3 regions of the Mesorhizobium sp. WSM4830 genome follow, and region 1 is predicted to be linked to each of the others. Evidence: predicted binding sites of a transcription regulator. Region 1 holds the regulator's gene; each other region holds the start of a gene.

The links. The regulator LexA, encoded in region 1, represses DNA repair genes until DNA is damaged. The targets are predictions, from matches to a motif close to TGTTCNNNNTGTGTTCNG.
Region 2: AC0L2Y_RS13970 (DNA recombination protein RmuC) is a predicted target of LexA. The motif match lies at 2,111-2,128, and genes of this name have one in related genera.
Region 3: AC0L2Y_RS03290 (ImuA family protein) is a predicted target of LexA. The motif match lies at 1,772-1,789, and genes of this name have one in related genera.

Annotation. Positions count from the first base shown of each region.
Region 1 covers NZ_JBVVQI010000005.1:199,311-205,749, forward strand. Annotated here, with positions in the region: gene trpC (indole-3-glycerol phosphate synthase TrpC) at 1-215, shown strand, start outside; gene moaC (cyclic pyranopterin monophosphate synthase MoaC) at 218-724, shown strand; gene AC0L2Y_RS09665 (molybdopterin molybdotransferase MoeA) at 724-1,929, shown strand; gene AC0L2Y_RS09670 (alpha/beta hydrolase) at 1,937-2,767, opposite strand; gene kynU (kynureninase) at 2,860-4,107, opposite strand; gene lexA (transcriptional repressor LexA) at 4,555-5,289, shown strand; gene AC0L2Y_RS09685 (ComEC/Rec2 family competence protein) at 5,283-6,439, opposite strand, start outside.
Region 2 covers NZ_JBVVQI010000009.1:73,001-79,439, reverse strand. Annotated here, with positions in the region: gene truA (tRNA pseudouridine(38-40) synthase TruA) at 1-56, opposite strand, end outside; gene AC0L2Y_RS13985 (GNAT family N-acetyltransferase) at 75-584, opposite strand; gene fmt (methionyl-tRNA formyltransferase) at 581-1,510, opposite strand; gene def (peptide deformylase) at 1,527-2,057, opposite strand; gene AC0L2Y_RS13970 (DNA recombination protein RmuC) at 2,161-3,423, shown strand; gene AC0L2Y_RS13965 (GFA family protein) at 3,470-3,874, opposite strand; gene AC0L2Y_RS13960 (cation diffusion facilitator family transporter) at 3,942-4,904, opposite strand; gene AC0L2Y_RS13955 (transglutaminase-like domain-containing protein) at 5,028-5,837, opposite strand; gene AC0L2Y_RS13950 (hypothetical protein) at 6,053-6,178, shown strand; gene sugE (quaternary ammonium compound efflux SMR transporter SugE) at 6,330-6,439, shown strand, end outside.
Region 3 covers NZ_JBVVQI010000002.1:78,827-85,265, reverse strand. Annotated here, with positions in the region: gene AC0L2Y_RS03295 (DUF6504 family protein) at 1-718, opposite strand, end outside; gene AC0L2Y_RS03290 (ImuA family protein) at 651-1,748, opposite strand; gene AC0L2Y_RS03285 (metallopeptidase family protein) at 1,933-2,355, shown strand; gene AC0L2Y_RS03280 (DUF1737 domain-containing protein) at 2,520-2,726, opposite strand; gene AC0L2Y_RS03275 (HpcH/HpaI aldolase/citrate lyase family protein) at 2,755-3,636, opposite strand; gene AC0L2Y_RS03270 (DUF4153 domain-containing protein) at 3,915-5,459, shown strand; gene AC0L2Y_RS03265 (response regulator) at 5,464-6,156, shown strand; gene AC0L2Y_RS03260 (ATP-binding protein) at 6,144-6,439, shown strand, end outside.

The DNA.
Region 1 (6,439 bases):
CCAGCCTCGAGACCTCGGAGCGGCTGGTAGCGATGGTGCCGGCCGACCGCCATCTGGTCAGTGAGAGCGGTATCTTTTCGCACGACGATTGCCGCCGGCTGGAGCAGAGCGGCATTGCGACTTTCCTGGTCGGCGAGAGCCTGATGCGCCAGCAGGACGTGGCCGCGGCAACGCGCCTGCTGTTGACGGGCAAGGCGCCGGCAGAGGCGATCTGACGATGGCGGCCGCCCTCACCCATCTTGGCGCGCAGGGCGAAGCCAACATGGTCGATGTCGGTGACAAGGCTGAGACGGTGCGGACGGCAGTCGCCGAGGGCTTCGTGTCGATGCGGTCCGAGACGCTGGACATGATCCTCGCTGGCGATGCCAAGAAGGGCGACGTGCTCGGCACCGCGCGCATTGCCGGCATCATGGCGGCCAAGAAGACGCACGAACTGATCCCGCTTTGCCATCCGCTGCTGCTGACCAGGATATCTGTCGATATCGAGGCGGACGCCGCGCTGCCCGGCCTGAAGGTGACAGCATTGACCCGCGTCACCGGCAAGACCGGCGTTGAGATGGAGGCTCTGAGTGCCGTCTCGGTCGCTTGCCTGACCATCTACGACATGGCCAAGGCGGTCGACCGCGCCATGGTCATCTCGGGCATCAGGCTGGTTGAAAAGACCGGCGGCAAATCCGGCGACTACAAGATCACCGGAGGCGGGGCCACCGGGGCAGGCCGATAATGGCGCTGGTCCCGGTTGCCGAGGCGCTCGAGCGCCTGCTGGACGGCGCAGCAGCGCTGCCGGGCGAACGCGTCGCACTGCTGGATGCCGCCGACCGCGTGCTGGCGGAGCCGGTTGTGGCGCTCCGCACCCAGCCGCCGTTCAACGCTTCCGCCATGGACGGCTATGCCGTGCGGGCGGCCGATATCGCGTCCGTACCGGCAAAGCTTTCGGTGGTCGGCGTGGCGCCGGCCGGACGCGGCTTTGCCGGAACGGTGCAGCAGGGGCAGGCCGTGCGTATCTTCACCGGCGCGCCGCTTCCCGAAGGCGCCGACACCATCGTCATCCAGGAGAACGTCCGCGATCTCGGCGGCGGTGTCGTAGAAGTGACGGAGCCGACGGTGCAGGGGCGCAACATCCGCCGCCTCGGGCTCGATTTCGCCAAGGGCGATGTCCTGCTGCCCAAGGGCCGCCTGCTCGATCCGGCGGCCTTGTCGCTGGCTGCGTCGGCCAACCACCCCGAGGTCCGCGTGGTCAAACGGCCGCTGGTCGCCATCATCGCAACCGGCGACGAATTGCTGCCGCCGGGCAGCAATCTTGGCCCCGACCAGATCATCTCCTCCAACGCCTATGGTGTCGCCGCTGCCACACAGTCGGTCGGTGCGCGCGCGCTCGACCTTGGCATCGCACCGGACCGCAGGGAGGCGATCGCCGCATTGGTTGAAAAGGCCGTGAAGGCTGGCGCGAACGTCATCGTCACGCTGGGCGGTGCCTCGGTCGGTGACCACGACTTCGTCCATGACGTGCTGACCGGGCAAGGCATGACGCTCGATTTCTGGAAGATCGCCATGCGGCCGGGCAAGCCGCTGATGTTCGGGCGGCTGGGCGACATTCGCTGCATCGGCCTGCCCGGCAATCCGGTGGCAAGCCTGGTCTGCACTCAGCTCTTCCTGAAGCCGCTGCTGGCGCGGCTCGGCGGCCGCGCCTTTCAGCAGGATATGCGTCGGGCACGGCTCGGTGCTGCCATGCCGGCCAACGATCTCAGGCAGGATTATGTGCGGGCTGTTGTCACAGACGACGCCGGCACCCTCGCGGCGACGCCGTTCGGCATCCAGGACTCCTCGATGCTGAAAATGCTGGCCGATGCCAACGGATTGATCGTCCGCGCGCCGTTCGCGCCTGCCGCGGCGGCGGGCTCCCCCTGCGACGTGCTGATGCTACGCTGAACCTGCCTCACTCCGAGATCAAGGCCTGGGTCAGCCGATGGTCTGGATCGGCCAAACCGTCGATGATGTTGAAATGGTGCCGGTCAGGCTCGACCACAGAGCTGGTCGAGGCACCTAGGCCGATCCAGATGTTGGCCAGCACCGCGCTCTGGCGCAGGAATTCGGCGCGCTCGCCGCCGCCGGCCCAGCAGGTCAGGCGGGCCTTGTCCATCGGGCGCAGCAGCACCGGGCTTTCGGCCTGCGCCTCGGCCTCATCGATCGCCAGCGTCTCGTTCATGCCGGTGCACATGATCGGGCGCAAATCGTGCACTCCCGAGATCGACACCACGCGACGAACGCGCCGGACCACTTCGGGCGCCAGCGGCGTCGTCGCCGTAACCATCCGGCTAACAAGATGGCCGCCGGCCGAGTGTCCGGTCAGCATCAGCGGCCCTGCGACCATCGCCGCCGCTGTGCCGATCGCCGCGCCGACTTCCTTGACGATGCCGGCAATGCGTATCTGCGGACAGAGCGTGTAGGACGGCATCGCAACCGCATAGCCGCGATCAACAGGGCCAGCGGCAAGATGCGACCAGAAACTCTTGTCGAATGCCATCCAGTAGCCGCCATGGACGAACACCACGAGCCCCTTGGGCTTGGTGGCCGGCAGGAAAAGATCGAGACGGTTGCGTGGTTTATCGCCATAGGCCAAGTCGAGCCGCGCCCTGCCCTCGGTCGAAAGCACGTCGCGGAAAACCCGCGCTGGCTCGATCCAGGCCGCCGGCCAGCGATCGCTGCCGGCTATATTGGCGCCGTTGGCATAGGCGTTATCCCAATCGGCAATGTGACGTTCGAACACCCTGCGCCCTCCCCTGGCAATATGGCCTTGCAACGCAAAGCATCGCGCGGCGCGTCGTCGCCAGCCTCACGGCTCCAGCTCTCGCATCAATCTCAAGTGACAGCCGCCTTGATGGCGAAGCGCGCATCCTTCCACGCACCGGTGCGCAGGATGTCCTCAAGCACTTCGACGGCCTGCCAGACATCGGCATAGCCGACATAGAGCGGGGTGAAGCCGAAGCGCATGGTCGATGGCGCGCGAAAATCGCCGATCACGCCACGTTCGATCAGCGCGCGCATGATCTGGTAGCCATGCTCATGCATGAATGAAATCTGGCTGCCGCGTTTTTCCCCGTCGCGCGTGCTTTCGAGCGTGAGCCCGTAAGTGCCGCACTTTGCCTCGACAAGCTCGATGAACAGATCGGCCAGCGCAATGCTCTTCTTGCGCACCGCCGTCATGTCGACATCGTTCCAGATGTCGAGCGCGCCCTTCAGCGTGCGCATCGACAGGATCGGCTGGGTGCCGCACAGAAACCGGCGGATGCCGGTGCCGGCCGCATAGCCTGGCTCGAAGGCGAAGGGCCGTGCATGGCCCCACCAGCCGGTGAGCGGCTGCTGGATGTCGGCAAGATGCCGCTCAGCCGCATAGATGAAGGCAGGCGCGCCCGGTCCGCCATTCAGATATTTGTAAGTGCAGCCAACGGCAAAATCGGCTTTTGCCTTGTCGAGCTCGACTGGCATCGCACCGGCGGTGTGGCAGAGATCCCAGACGATCATCGCCCCGGCTTCCTGGGCCCTGCGCGTCAGCGCCGGCATGTCGCGCAGTTCGCCCGACTTGTAGTTGACGTGGTTGACCAGCACCACGGCGGTGCGTGCGTCGATCAGCTCCTCGATGCTCGGCGCGTCGACCCCCGAGAGGCGCAGCAGCGTATCTTTTCGCGTCGAAACCACACCCTCAGCCATGTAGAGGTCCGTCGGAAAGCTATCGCCCTCGGCGACGATGACCTGCCGCTCCGGTCGCATAGCCATGGCGGCGTGCAGCAGCTTGTAGATGTTGACCGACGTCGTGTCGCAGACCACCGTCTGGCCGGCCGCGGCGCCAATCAGGCGCCCGAGCTGGTCGCCGAGTTCGAGCGGCATGTTGAACCAGCCGGCCACGTTCCAGGCGCGGATAAGATCATGCGACCATTCTTCGGTCGCGGCCTTGCGCAATTCATCGAAAGCGGCACGTGAAGCAGCTCCTAGCGAATTGCCGTCGAGATAGATCACTCCTTGCGGCAACACAAAGCGGTCGCGCATCGCGCGCAGCGGATCCGCGGCATCCATCGCCTTTACGGCCACGAGATCGGGAATTCCTGTCATGATTTGCCTGCTCCCCCAAGATCCAACGCAACGCCGGACACGCATCGACTGTTCTTCCATTACCTGGTTGCGCGCAGCAAGACTCCACCGGCGAGAAGCAGCCTGACCAGGCGATGGAAACCAGGACCTAACCCGAGGTTGGCGTTTTGAGTTCGTTTCGTTCACGGTGCATTGACCAAACCGCACACTCGATAGGGTTCACTTCCGTGCCATTTGCCGACCGACGGCCGATGCCAATGTGGCCTTCCGGGAAGCCAGAAGGGCGCAAACGAAAGCAGAATCAAGGCGATGAGGCTCGCGACGGTGAAAGTGCGGTACCCCGGTTAGGGGACGTCGTTTGTTTCCCGAGCCTTAACGCATTCATTAAACTTTAAACAGTTGCGGAACACAACTGGAACAGATAGTGTTTGTTCTGGGTTTGTTTTTCTGATTCTGTTGGGGGTCGCTATGCTGACACGCAAACAACACGAACTGCTTATGTTCATCCACGAAAGATTGAAGGAAAGCGGTATCCCGCCTTCCTTCGACGAGATGAAGGAAGCGCTCGACCTGGCTTCCAAATCGGGAATCCACCGGCTTATTACGGCACTGGAGGAGCGCGGCTTCATTCGCCGTTTGCCCAACCGGGCCCGTGCGCTGGAGGTGCTGCGCCTGCCTGACTCGATCGCCCCCGGCCTCAATGCGGCACGCAAGTTCTCGCCGAGTGTCATCCAGGGCAGTCTTGGGCAAGGCGGTCCGCGGCAAGGCAAGCCGACATCGTCGCGCGTCCCTGCGGCCGGAAATGACGACGATGTCGTCGCCGCCGTTTCGATCCCGGTGATGGGCCGCATCGCCGCCGGTGTGCCGATCGACGCCATCCAGCACCAGACGCATTCGATTTCGGTGCCGCCGGATATGATCATGGGCGGCGAGCATTATGCGCTCGAGGTCAAAGGCGATTCGATGATCGAGGCTGGCATTTTCGACGGCGACACGGTGATCATCCGCAATGCCGATACGGCGAGCCCCGGTGAGATCGTGGTGGCACTGGTCGACGAGGAGGAAGCGACGCTGAAGCGGTTCCGCCGCAAGGGCGCTTCGATCGCCCTGGAAGCCGCCAATCCGGCCTACGAGACGCGCATCTTCGGACCAGACAGGGTCAAGGTGCAAGGCAAGCTCGTCGGACTGATCCGCCGCTACTGAGCTCCGCCCTTGGCGCCGGCTTTGGGTTTGTCGGCCCTGCGGTATGGCGGCAGGCCCCGCGCCGCGCGTGAAAATTTCCGCTGCACGTGCCAGGGCCGGTATGATTTTTCGACTGCGAAACGGATTTCGGCGCGTGTTGCCGCTTGTGGATCGAAATAGACGGCGGCACTTCCCGCGCGCGCCAGTTGCCGTTTGGTGACGACGAGGACCAGCCGGTCGTAGTAGCAGGGGTTATGGGCGGTGGCGTCGTCGATGACGATCAAACTGGCAAAGGCGCAGGCTGGCCGCGCAGTATTGCGGTCCTTGGCTTGCGCGATGATCGCGCCGGATGGATGCCTGGCAAGGCAGAGGCCGTCCGTGCAAATGAACGGCATGCCCGGCGGTAGTTCGGCCGGATCGGCAATGTCGAATTGCGGGTCGTTCTTTCCAGGTGTTTCCGGCGCGACGATAGCCTCTGATGTGAGCGCGCGTTTCCAGTTGTCGATGGTGAACTCATTCGGGCGTGCCCGGTTGATCGCGAGTTCACCGCTCCCAATCGGCAGCGCGACCAGCCGTGCGTCCTCCGAGATCAATACATCGGGTACGCGCGTCTGCGTTGTCGTCAGCAAGCCGGCGAGCGCAAAAGGAAGTGCCGCGAGCCGCAACCAGGTCGTCGCCATGCTGGCAATGACGAGGGCGATCGTCACCAGAAGGACGGATCTCAGCGAAATCAGCCCGACCGCATCGATCGGCGAGCGCTCGGAGATCCACCCGGACAGGGCGATCATCGCCGTTAGCCCCTTGCCCATCACATAGAGGAACGGCCCATCCGCACCGAACGGCATCGCCAGCGCGCTGAGAACGGCGAAGGGCATGACGACCAGTGAGACGATGGGCATGATGGCCAGATTGGCGAACAGGCTGAGCGGCGCCACGCGCTGGAAGTGCCATATGGCGAAAAGCGCCGTGGCGCTCCCTGCAATGATCGAGGTCATCGCTAGGCCGCCCATGCCCAGCAGGACCTTTCGCGTGGCAAAGCGTAGCGGCGACCGCCGCAGCGGCGGCGTGGCGGCCCTGCCGGCGCGGTAATCGGACCAGCCTGCATAGGCGCCGACAAGGGCCGCCGTCGCGGCGAAGGACATCTGGAAACTCGGACCGACCACCTCGTGCG
Region 2 (6,439 bases), on a different contig from region 1:
TGCCAGCCGGCGAAGAGACTGCCGTCATATTCGATGTCGAGGCGAAAACGCGGCATTCCCGGATCGAGGCGAAATCAGGCGGCGAGGGCTGAGCCGAAGGCCGAGGCGTAGACCAGCCTGCCGGTCTCCGGCGCCTCGCCCCAGGCAAGCGCCTGCAGAGCCTCGCTTTGGTAGTCGCTCTCGAATTTCGCTGCACGGGCGCGGCTGTAGCCGAACCGGCCATAGTAAGCCGGATCGCCGAGCACCACGGCGAGCGTCTCGTCGGCAGCCTTCAGGCGGATATGCGCCTCGCGGACCAGCGCACCGCCGATGCCGGTGCCATGGAACGACGGCTCGACCGCCAAAGGAGCCAAAGCCACCGCCGGGAAGCTTTTGCCGCCATTCTGAACGAAAAGCCGTGAAAACAGGATATGGCCGACCACTTGCCCGTCTTCGTCCGCCACCAGTTCGACGACGGCATCACCGCCGGTGACCAGCGCGTCGACCAGTCCGGCCTCCGTCTGCTGGCCGAATGCGTGTTCTTCGACAAGGCGGATCGCCTCGCGGTCCCGCGGCGTCGCCGCGCGTATGGACATCATGCTCATGACAATTTCATTCCTTTTTCGAGCTTGGCCCCGCGCAGAAACTCCTGCGCGGCAATGGGCCTTCCGCCCGCACGTTGAACTTCGACCAGACTGATCGCGCCTGACCCGCAGGCGACCGTCAGCCGGTCATCGAGAATTCCTCCCGGTTCGCCGGCGCCTTGCGAGAGCGTCGAGCGAAGCAGTTTCAGCCGTTCCAAGCGGCCGCCGATTTCGGCCTCGCACCATGCACCGGGAAAGGGCGACAGGCCGCGAATCTGGTTGTGCACGTCGCCGGCAGGTCGCAGCCAGTCTATGCGAGTCTCCGATTTATCGATTTTCTTGGCGTAGGTCACCCCCACCTCCGCCTGAGTGGTAAATGTCAGCGTATTCCGCTCCAGCCGTTCGAGCGCCTGCACCATCAGCGAAGCACCGAGAACCATCAGCCGGTCGTGCAGATCGCCGGCCGTCATGTCGGGTCCAATGGCGCATTTTTCAACCATTGCCACCGGCCCGGCGTCGAGGCCTTCCTCCATCCGCATCACCATCATGCCCGTCTCGGTATCGCCGGCCATGATGGCGCGCTGGATAGGGGCAGCGCCGCGCCAGCGCGGCAACAGCGATGCGTGGCCATTGAGGCAACCGCGCCGCGGCGCCTCGAGAATGGGTTTGGGCAGAAGCAGCCCGTAGGCGACGACCACGGCCACATCGGCGCGCAAGGCGCGGAACCCCTCCTGCTCCGCCTCGCTCTTCAGCGACACCGGCGCGCGAACCTCGACGCCCAGCCGCTCCGCTTCGCGCTGCACCGGCGACGGCGTCAGCTCGAGCCCGCGCCGGCCGCCGGCACGCGGCGGCTGCGTGTAGACGGCTGCCAGTTCATGCCCGGCCCCGGCAATCGCCCGCAAGGTCGGAACGGAGAATTCTGGCGTACCCATGAAGACGACACGCAGGGGCATTCGTCGACCCCTATCCCACCATCTTGCCCGGCGCCTTGTCCCTGGCGAGCTTTTTGAACTTCTTGACCACCATGTCGCGCTTCAGTTTTGAGATGTGATCGATGAACAGCACGCCGTTGAGATGGTCGATTTCATGCTGCAGGCAGGTCGCCATCAGCCCTTCGGCCTCGATCTCCTGCAGCTGACCGTCGCGATCGAGATACTTTATCCGCACCGCCGCCGGCCGCTCGACCTCGGCGTAGTAGTCCGGGATCGACAGGCAGCCTTCCTCATAGACCGAACGCTGGTCGGAGCTTTCGAGGATTTCGGGATTGATGAAGACGTGCGGTGCCGGCGTCTCGTCCTCTTTGGCGAGGTCGATCACCAGCATGCGCAAGGGTTCGCCGACCTGGATCGCCGCGAGGCCAATGCCGGGCGCGTCATACATGGTGTCCAGCATGTCGCCGGCCAGTTTGCGCAAATCGCCGTCGACACGCTCGACCGGTTTTGAAACCTGACGCAGGACGGGATCGGGAAGGATGATAAGCGGCTTGATCGACATGGCGTCTCACCTAAGACCTCGCAGGAAAAGCGTCAACCGGGACGCCTTCGGGTCGTTCCCGTTTTGATCTGTGCCAGCGAACCGAATCATCTATGCTGTCGGCATGAACGATCTGGCCACCATCCTGTCCGAACCTGTAGCCCGCCTCGGCGCCACCACGATCACGCTGGGCCATGCCCTGGGTTTCGGCGCAATGCTGTTCCTCGGACTGTTCGCGGCGCTCGTCGTTGCGCTCTGGCGATCGGCCAAGGCGCGTGCAATGGCGGCCGCCGAAGCCGCCGACCACGCCCGCGACGCCGAGGCGAGGATGGCCGGCATCTTGGCAAGCCAGGCGGAAATGCAGGGCCGCATGGGCGCCATCGCCGAAGTGTTCGGGGCGCGCCAGGCGGAACTGACACAGTCGATCGGCCAGCGCCTCGATGCCATGACCGGCCGCTTGGGCCAGACCATGACCGAGCAGACGAGATCGACGCATGAGAGCCTCGCCAAGCTGCAGGAACGGCTGGCGGTTATCGATATCGCGCAAGGCAACATCCAGTCGCTGGCCGGCCAGGTCGTGCAATTGCAGGCGATCCTTTCCAACAAGCAAACGCGCGGGGCCTTCGGCCAGTCGCGCATGGAAGCCATCGTCGCCGACGGATTGCCGCACGGCGCCTATGAATTCCAGGCGACCTTGTCGAATGGCAGCCGGCCCGACTGCCTGGTGAAGATGCCGAACGGCGCACCGTCGCTTGCCATCGATGCAAAGTTTCCGCTCGAGGCCTGGAATGCCATCCGTGCCGCCGAAGGCGCCGACCTGCAGAAGTCCGCCGCTCAGGCTTTCCGCCGCGACATCGAGGTGCATGTCCGCGATATCTCCGAAAAATACCTGATCCAGGGCGAGACGCAGGACACCGCCTTCATGTTCGTGCCCTCGGAATCGGTGTTCGCCGAAATCCACGAGAATTTCGAGGCCGTTGTCCAGAAGGCGCATCGATCGCGGATCGTCATCGTCTCGCCGTCGCTTTTGATGCTGTCGATCCAGGTCATCCAGGCGATCCTCAAGGATGCCCGCATGCGCGAGCAGGCGCACCTGATCCAGGGCGAGGTCATCCGGCTGATGGAAGACGTCTCCCGGCTCGACGAGCGGGTACGCAAACTGCAGACGCATTTCGGCCAATCGGCCAGGGATATCGACGACATTCTGGTCTCGACATCGAAGGTGACCAGGCGCGGACAAAAGATCGAGGCGCTGGAGTTTGGCGTGCAGCCGGCGGAGGACACCGCTGGTTCGAATGGCAGCGGAGCAAAAGCGGAAAGCAGCCCGCGCGTCGCCGATTCGAAAACCGGGCAATTGAGGCTGAGGGTCGTCGAAGGCGACGATTGAGAGCTATGCTGGAACCCGGAGCCGAACGCTTCGCCCGGGTCCGGCGCTACTGCTCCTCGATGATGATTGTGCCTTCGAATTCCGGCAGCCAATGCAGCGCCGAGCGATGCCAGATCTGCTTTCTCGGCACCAGTTGATCGCGCTGCCGTGTCGTGCCGACCCTGATACCGTAAACCTTCGGTCCCTCGCCCGCCGACGTGGCGTAGAGATGCGAGCCGCACTCACCGCAAAATGCCTGGGCGCGCTTGGCGCCGCTCGAACCGGTCTTGATGTAGATTTTCGGCGTGCCCTTGGTGATCCTGTAATTGTCCTCGGACGCCGGCACGGTGACGCGAAAGGCCGTTCCGGTTAGCTTCTGACAATCGACGCAGTGACAAATGGTGGTCTTTTCCGGATCGACTTCGGCCTCGTAAGTGATGGCGCCGCAATGACACCCGCCGTCGATTTTCATCTTCGTTCCTCCTGGAGCTTTTGCCCGCAATCATAACCGGGACTGCCCGATGGCGCAGCCATTTTCCTCAGACCGGTTCCCCTCCGGACGCCGCCAAGGCCTTGCTCCGGCGTTCCCAGGTGCCGGTGGTCTGCGGCTTGACGAAGAGCCGCGTCACCTCCGGCATCTCCGCCTTCAGCCGTGTCTCGAGGCGCTCGACGCAGGTCTCTATCTCGGGCGCCGACAAATGGTCCTCGAACTCGATGCTTAGAGCGGCGACGATCTCCTGCGGACCCATATGCAGCGTCAGCACGCCATTTGCCCACTGCACCGCCGGGTCCTGCTGGACGATGGCCAGCACTTTCATTTGCACCTCGGGCGAGGCCGGCTCGCCGAGCAGCAGGCTCTTGCTTTCGCGCGCCAGGAAGACCGCGGTCGCGCCCAGGATGAGCGCGATGCCGATCGACGCGGCGCCGTCGAGCTTCGGCATGTCCAGCAATTCCGCCGCCAATATGCCGGCAAAGGCGACAACGAGGCCGAGAAGTGCCGCGCTGTCCTCGAAGAGTACGGTGTAGACACTCGGATCCTTGCTGAGCTGCACCGCCTCGAGCCAGCCGTGGCTGCCTTTTTGGTGGCGGAATTCCTTCAGCGCCACCAGCCAAGAGGTGCCTTCGAAGAGGAAGGAAAGGCCAAGGACAGCGTAGTTCACCTTGGCGTTGGCGATCGGCTCCGGCGTCATGATGTGCGTCACGCCTTCGTAGAACGATATGCCGGCGCCCAGTGCAAAGACGAGGAGCGCAACGATGAAGCTCCAGAAGTACAGCTCGCGGCCATGGCCGAGCGGATGCGTGCGGTCGGCCGGCCGGGCGGCACGGTGCATGCCGTAAAGCAGCAGGCTGCCATTACCGGTATCGACGAGCGAGTGGACGCCTTCCGAGAGCATTGCCGAGCTGCCCGTGAACAACGCAGCGGCGAACTTGGTCAGTGCGATCGCAAGATTTCCGGCGAGCGCCGCATAGATCACTTTTTTCGACCCGCCATGCGCCGCCATGGTGTGCTGCCTTGGTTGATGCACCGAGATTGGCGGAGCGCCCGCCCACGCTCCACAGTCCCCACAACGCCCGAAGTGTCGAGTCGTTCAAAGGGCAGTTGTTTAAAAGGGCAGCGCGAGAGGCTATTCGACGACCTCGTCCGTCCAGACCTTAAAGCCAGCCAGCGCGCCCGGCCCGAAAATGTGGGTCAGCGGCACATCGGCGGCATCGCGTCCGGAGGCGATCAGGATACGGCCGATGCGCGGCGCGTTGTTGCGCGGGTCGAACGCGTGCCAGCGGCCGCCGAGATAGACCTCCATCCAGGCGGCGAAATCCATGTCCGACCACGGCTTCGGCAGACCGATATCGCTGATATAGCCGGTGCAATAGCGGGTCGGAATATTCAGGGCGCGGCAGAAGGCAACAGCGAGGTGGGCAAAGTCGCGGCACACACCGCTCTGCTCGCGATAGGCCTCGGCGGCGGTGCGTGTCGGGCGCGCATTGAAATAGTTGAAGACGATGTGATTGTGGACGAAGTCGCAGACCGCCTGGACGCGCGGAATGCCCAGCGGGGTGCTGCCGAACAGCCGCCATGCTTCATTCGACAGCACGTCGCTCTCGCAATAACGGCTGGGCAGCAGGAACAGCAGCGTCTCCGACGGCAGATCGCGCACCTCGTGCTGCCACGCCGTCAGCTCGCGCGTCTCGAAGGAGCCGGGGTCGCGGATGACCGCGTCAGTACCGAACGCAAATCGCCCGGCCGGCGCAACGAGACGGTTGCACCAATTGCCGAAACTGTCGCGGTAGCTTTCGATCGGCACCGGCGGGTTCGACGTCAGGAAGTCCGGCCGCTCAAGATCAGATGCGCGCGAATAATGGACATTTAGCATCGCGATCAGCGGTGTTTCCTGCGGGAAATCGAAACTCATCTGGCAACCGATGTGGATCCGCATTGTCGTCCTGACCGGCCTGCCTGATCATCAGCTGGCGAAACGCAAGGGCTGATGCTGCAGTGCGAAGAAGACCATGGCACGGACCGCTGCGGTTTACGAGGGAATTAGAAACCGGTTAACAGCCATCGGCCAGGGCGACTGCACGGCAACGGCCTCTTGCAGTCGTGCGTTTTCTCTTGTTTCACTTCGCTAGGCATCAACTGGAGGAACGAATCATGGCTAAGGGTGCGATGAAGGCGGGCAAGGAAGCCCGCAAGCCGAAGAAGGACGCGAAGAAACCCGCTCCGGCGCCGGCCCTGAAGGCACCGCCGGTGAAGGCGATGAAGCTGAAGGACAAGTAGGGCCGCAGCTACCGTTTCGGCTCATTTCGACCGGCCGCGAACGCGGCCGGTATGATGTTCATTAAGCTCACGCTCATCCCCATGGATGCGGCGAAGATAGTTTTTGCGCCTTCAAGAAATCGGCCGGAAGCCATCGAAACGGAGCGTTCCGATGTCGTGGATTTTCCTGTTCCTCGCCGGCCTGTTCGAGATCGGCTGGGCGATCGGCCTCAAATACACCGACGGATTCTCGAAGCCGCTGCCGACCGTGTTGACGGTAGC
Region 3 (6,439 bases), on a different contig from region 1:
GGTCGCTCTTCAAGGTGGTCGCCAGCATGCCTGTCAGCCGCTCGATGTCCTCGGTCAGCATGATCGGTTCGGCAAGGTGACGCTCGACCGAAAGCGGTGCCACCGGCAGGCGCGGCGACACGGCCTCCTCGAGGCGGCCAAGCGCCTGGTCGAGGCGCAAGAGCAGCGATGCGCCGAAGCGGCGGGCCAGCGGCGCGCGCGGTGCTGCCATGACGGCGCCCGCCGTGCGCAGGCCGACGCTTTCGAGGCTGGCGCGGACCTCCGGGCCGATGCGCAGCGCCGCCAGAGGCAAGGGCGCGAGAAGCGCTTCCTCCTCGCCATCGGGAACGATGCGGTCGCCGGCAAACCGCGCCGCCGCCCAGGCAGCACCAGGCGTGGCGGCAAGCCCGGCGCGGACATCGAAGCCCTGATGGAAAAAACGCGACAGGATATCGTCCAGCATCGAGCGTTCGCCGCCGAAAAGATGGGTGCAGCCGGTGACGTCGAGATAGAGGCCGTCGGTCCCGTCGAGCGCCACCAGCGGGGTATAGCGGTCGCACCAGTCGGCGAGGCCTTCGAGCAGGCGCCGGTCGGCCTCCGGATCGGCCTCCACGATGTCGATCGAGGGATGCATGGCGCGCGCATCGGCTATGCCCATGCCGCGCTTCAGGTTAAGCGCCTCGCCCCGCTCGTCGAGGGCGGCGATGCGCTGGGTGTTCCCTTGGCGATGGCTGATCACGAGCGGTGGGTGAGATGGCGGCAGGTGATCCGACGGCCGGGAACGCCAGGACCGCCCCAGACGCTGCCGCAGGATCCTCTCGGCGGCGAGATGCGGAAACCACAGGGACAGGATTCTTTGGCCGTTCTGGGGCCCATTCCTGAGACCTTCTTTCCTCGCCCCGTCTTTCTTCGAATATGCGTTCATCGGGGTTCCACTCCAGTGTGAATTTTCCGGGCAAGGCAGTGCGGCTCTTGCCGATGGTGACGGTGAAGGCGGGCCGGCCGATCGAGCCGGTGAGCGGCCCGGCGAGCGTCTCGCGCGCTGCCGCCGGTGCCGGCGACAGGACGAGGCGGACCGGCGCTGCCGTCGGCTCGGGCTCGCCGGCCTGGCGCAGCAGGAGCAGCGGCCGGCCGGCACTCTGCGCCCGGGCGTGCAGCCGCCGCGTCGCGGTGAGGTCAAGCCGCTGCGGGCTGCCGCGGATTTCCAGGATGACAGCGGCCAGCGCCGTCATCCTGGCAGCCTCCTCGGCGACCCACAGCGCATCGAGCAGCCTTGGCGCCTCGGAAAACAGCAATTGCTCCGGCTCGATGCCGAAAAAGGCATGAAGCCCCCGGGCATAGGGAAAGCCGGCCTCGCGGAAAACTTCGGATGTGCCGATCCACAGCACCGGCAGTCGCGGCCCCTGGCTGAGGATCAGGCTGACGAGCGACAAGGCAAAACCGGCGACGGCCCCGGCATCGCGGGTCGCGGCGCCATGAAACTCGCTCAGTGCCGCCTTCGGCAGGCCGCCGCTCAGCGCAGCATCGAGGCGCTCGGCGCCGGTGCGCAAAAACGCATCGGGCGGCGCCACGGCGAGGCCGCGGCGGACAATGGTCAGATTCCGAGCGGGTGCCGGATGCCGAGAGGGTGCCGGACTCTGACGAGGGACATCCGCGTCAAACGACGAACCGGCCGGCGCCTCCAGGCGTTCGGGCAAGGTCCCTTCGATCTTCGCGATCTGGCGGCGCAGGGCAAAAACAGTCTCCCGCGCCACGGCGCTTGTCGCCATGACGGTCAGCTTCCACTCACAATTGTTCCTGTTATGTTCCTATAGATTCCAGAGGCCGCCCGAAGAGTCAAGCGGAGTCATGGAGAATTTATTCCTGTAGTTGGGGCGATGACACGGGCGCTCCAGTCCGATCATTTGCCGAGTCCGGCCTGAAAGCCTATATGCCGGGATCAAAGGACAAAGCATGGCTCGCATCTACCAAACACGCATCTGGCACGACCAGCTTTCGCCAACGATGGAGGAAATCGAGCTCCTGGCGCTGGAGGCCTATGCCCATCTGCCCGAGGAGTTTCGCAAGCTGACCGGTGAGATCGTCATTCAGATCGCCGAATTCCCGACCGACGAGATCATGGACGACCTTTCGCTGGAAACGCCCTTCGACCTGCTCGGCCTGTTCGAGGGGCGCGGCATCGCCGAGCGCTGGAATCCGCAGACCGGCGAGGGGCCGAACCGCATCACGCTCTATCGCCGCGCCATCCTCGACTACTGGGCCGAGAACGAGGAAACGCTGGGCGACATCGTCACCCATGTGCTGATCCACGAGATTGGCCACCATTTCGGCCTGTCGGACGACGATATGGAGAAGATCGAAGAGGCAGCGGAGTAGGATGTGCTGATATTCAGGTGATGCCGGCCTGCGAACGGCGGTTTCCTGCGCTTCCGGTGCTCACGTACCCAAAAGTACGCTCCGCTCCGGTTCTCGGAATCCACCATTCTCGGCGCGGCCTGACCTGAATCTCAACACACCCTGCTTCGGCGCTTTTGCAAAGCCTACCAGTCGCTGAGCTTGGTGTCGGGGCCGTATTCCTGGCCCTCGATGTCCTTCACCACCGCCTGGGCGCAGCGCATGGTCTTGGCCTCCTTGTCATAGGCATAGGTCGGCGAGCCGAACAGGTGCCAGCCCTTGTTGAGCGCCGCCGTCACCTTGTGGCAGAAGCTGGCGTCGTCCGGGCCGGACAGAAAGCGGTAGAGTTTCATTCTTCAATCCTGTCGTCAGTTGCGATAATCATGCGCGAACAGCGGCGGCCTTCGCCAGCAGTTTTTCGGCCTGCGCCAGATGCAGCCGCTCGACCATCTTGCCGTTCAGCGCAACTACCGCCCTACCGGTATTTTCGGCGAGCGCGAAGGCTTCCTTGATCGTGCGCGCCTCGGCCAATGCTTCAGGCGACGGTGCAAAGGCGCGGTTCGCGGCCTCGATCTGGGCTGGATGGATCAGCGACTTGCCGTCAAAACCCATGGCGGCCGCTTCCGTGCACTCGCGCGCAAAGCCGTCCATATCGCTAAAATCATTGAAGACGCCATCGAGCAGGTCAAGGCCGCCGGCACGCGCCGCGAGCACCATCTGCATCAGCCATGGCACGAGATAGCGCCGGTCGGGCGTGGCGAGAATGCCTGTGTCCTTGACCAGATCATTCGTTCCGGTAACGAAACAAACCAGTCGAGAGGCCGGATCGCGGCCGAGCTCAGCGATCGGCCCGATGTTGAGCAGCGCCTTGGGCGTCTCGAGCATCGCCCACAGCTTGACCTCGTCCGGGATAAAATTGTCGTCGAGCACGTCGCCGGCCTCGAGGATGTCGCGGGGCGTATCGACCTTGGGCAGCAAGATGGCGTCGGGTGTGCATTTTGCCGCGGCCAGCAGGTCGGCGCCGCCCCACTCGCTCGACAGCGCGTTGATGCGTACGACCATCTCGCAGCGCCGATCGGAACGGCCGGCGAAAACCGCCGCCAGCTTTTCGCGCGCGGAAGGCTTGTCGACCGGGGCGACGGCGTCCTCGAGATCGATGACGACGGCATCGCAGGCCAGCGACGGGATTTTTGCCAGCGCCTTGTCGTTCGAGGCCGGGACGTAAAGCACCGAGCGGCGCGGGCGATAGCTTTCGGTGGTCATCTCCGATCTATGCCGCCTGCAGCCGGCCGAGGCAAGCCGTGCACAAAAACTGCACGCAATTTCGGAAAATCTCCTCGTCTCCGCCCCGCTTGCCACCCGACAGAATGCGACAAGGGCGGCATGCAAGAAAAAACGAACTCCCGTTGGTCCCTGCCGTACCGGCTTCGCCGCGAAAGCTGGTGGCTCGTCGATCCGGCCCAGACTTTGGCAACCCTCCTCCCTTTCGTCCGCAAATCCCTGCCCACCGGCCGCATCAAAGCCACCGAGAAAGCCCGATCATGACAGTGTTCCTCTCGGCGGCGCCGAGCTATTGCAGCCGCTTCGGCATTGCAGTCCTGCTCGTCGCGCTGGCTGATTTCTTTTTCTATGGCCAACCGGCGGGCATCACACTTTTCCTGTTCGGCGTTGCGATTGCCGCGGGGAGCATGGCTCTCCATCCTCTCGGCGTCTTCAACGATGGCAGGTTCTGGTTCAAGCCGGTTGCGCTGCTTGTGGCGCTGCTGCCGCTTGTGGAAAATGTCAGCGCACTGTCCGTCTCGATCGCGCTGGCGGCGACGGCCATCTTCGCGCTTTCACTGGCCGGACGGTTGCGGCGCGGCCTTGCCCGCGTCGCCGGCCAACTCTCGCTGTTCCTGCTGGCAACGCCATTTCGGCTCGTCCTGGATTTCCTCCGCTGGCGCACGGCGGCGCGGCGGCTTGGCCGGCGGCGCGTGCGCCTTGCGGCGATCGCCGTCTGGGTCATGCCGCTGAGCCTCGGCGCGGTGTTCCTCGCCCTGTTCGGCGCCGCCAATCCGGTCATCGAATACTGGTTCTCGCTGATCGACCTGATGGCACTGCTCAACCTCATCCAGCTGCCACGTCTCGCCTTCTGGCTGTTCGTGCTTGCCGGCGTCTGGGCCTTTCTGTGGCCGCGGCTGCCGCGCTTGTTCCGCCGCCGCAAAGTGTCGCCAGCCAGCGCACCGGCGACGCCGGCCACCAGGACCACCATCGAAGACATCGTCTTCGGCAAGGCCGCCATTCTCCGCGCGCTTGTTGTCTTCAACATCCTGTTCGCGGTGCAGAGCGCACTCGACGCCACCTATCTGTGGGGCGGTATCGCGCTTCCCGACGGGCTGACCTATGCCGCCTACGCGCATCGCGGCGCCTACCCGCTGATCGTCACGGCGCTGCTGGCCGCCGGCTTCGTGCTGGCGGCGCTGAGGCCGGGAAGTGCGACCTCCGGCGATCCGCTCATACGCCGGCTGGTTTATGTGTGGGTGGCGCAGAACATCCTCCTGGTGATCTCGTCGATCCTGCGGCTCGATCTCTATATCGGCATCTATGCGCTGACCTATTGGCGTGTCGCCGCCTTCGTCTGGATGGGGCTGGTGGCGGCGGGCCTTGTCCTGATCATCGCCCGCATCGCGCGCGAAAAGTCCAACGAATGGCTGCTTTCCGCCAATCTTCTGACGCTATCGGCGACGCTCTATGCCTGCTCGTTCATCAACTTTGCCGCGCTGATCGCCAACTACAATGTCGACCATTGCCTCGAAATGACCGGCCAAGGCACCCAGCTCGACGTCTGGTACCTGCGCTCGCTCGGCCCCGGCGCCTTGCCGGCCCTCGATCGCTCCGTCCAGCACAAGAGCAGGACGGTTTCTGCGGAGGATGCCTCCATCCGCGAACTCGCAGGCTGGTATGCACAGGACGAAGCACGCTTCCGCGCCGGCCAGGAAAACTGGCGCGCGTGGAGCTTTCGCAATTGGCGGATCAATCGCACCCTCGACAGGCGTGGCGCATTCGTGGTTCCTCCGATGTCCGAACCCTTCATGCCGGGCCGCTGATTTGATGCCGCACCACATACTGGTCGCCGACGACGATCCGCACATTCGCGAAATCATCTGCTTCGCACTGGAAAAGGCCGGCATGAAAACGCTGGCGGTGCCGGACGGCGCGGCTGCCTTGCAGGCGATCGAACGCCGTGCGCCCGATCTCGTCGTGCTCGATATCGGCATGCCGGAAATGGACGGACTGGAAGTGTGCCGGCGGCTGCGCCACACATCCGACGTGCCGGTGCTGTTCCTGTCCGCGCGGGATGAAGAGATCGACCGCATCCTGGGGCTGGAGATGGGCGGCGACGACTATGTCACCAAGCCGTTCAGCCCGCGCGAGCTGGTCGTCCGCGTCAACGTCATCCTGCGGCGCGCCCGGCCCGCGCCGGAACCAGATGACGACCGGCAATTCTCGCATGGCAGACTGTTGCTGGTTCCGGCAAGCCATACAGGCAGCTTCGACGGCAAGCCGCTGGCGCTGACCTCGATCGAATTCGCGATCCTGAAAGGATTTCTGGCGCGGCCGGCGCATGTGCTCGGCCGTGACTTGGTGATGGCCAACGCCTATGCCGCCAACATCCATGTCGCAGACCGCACCGTCGACAGCCATATCCGCAACATCCGCGCCAAGCTGGCGGCAGTCGGCTGCCTCGATGCAATCGAGACCGTGCACGGCGTCGGCTTCCGGCTGGGTAAATGCGGGAGTTGAGCGCCCAAAAATGGGTTGGCAACAAATGGCGGCCTCGGCTCGCCACGGTCGTCATTGCCATCCTGATCATGGTGATGGCACTGCCGCTGGCCGGCCTGTTCTTCTTCCGGCTCTACGAGAACCAGCTGATCCGCCAGACCGAGGCCGAGCTGATCGCACAAGGCGCCGCCCTTGCCGCGATCTATGCGCAAGAGGTCCGTGAGGCCGGCCTTGCCCCGGAAAAGCTCGGCACACCCATGCCTCCACTCATCACAAGGGATCGGGCTTCTCCCTACCAGCCAAT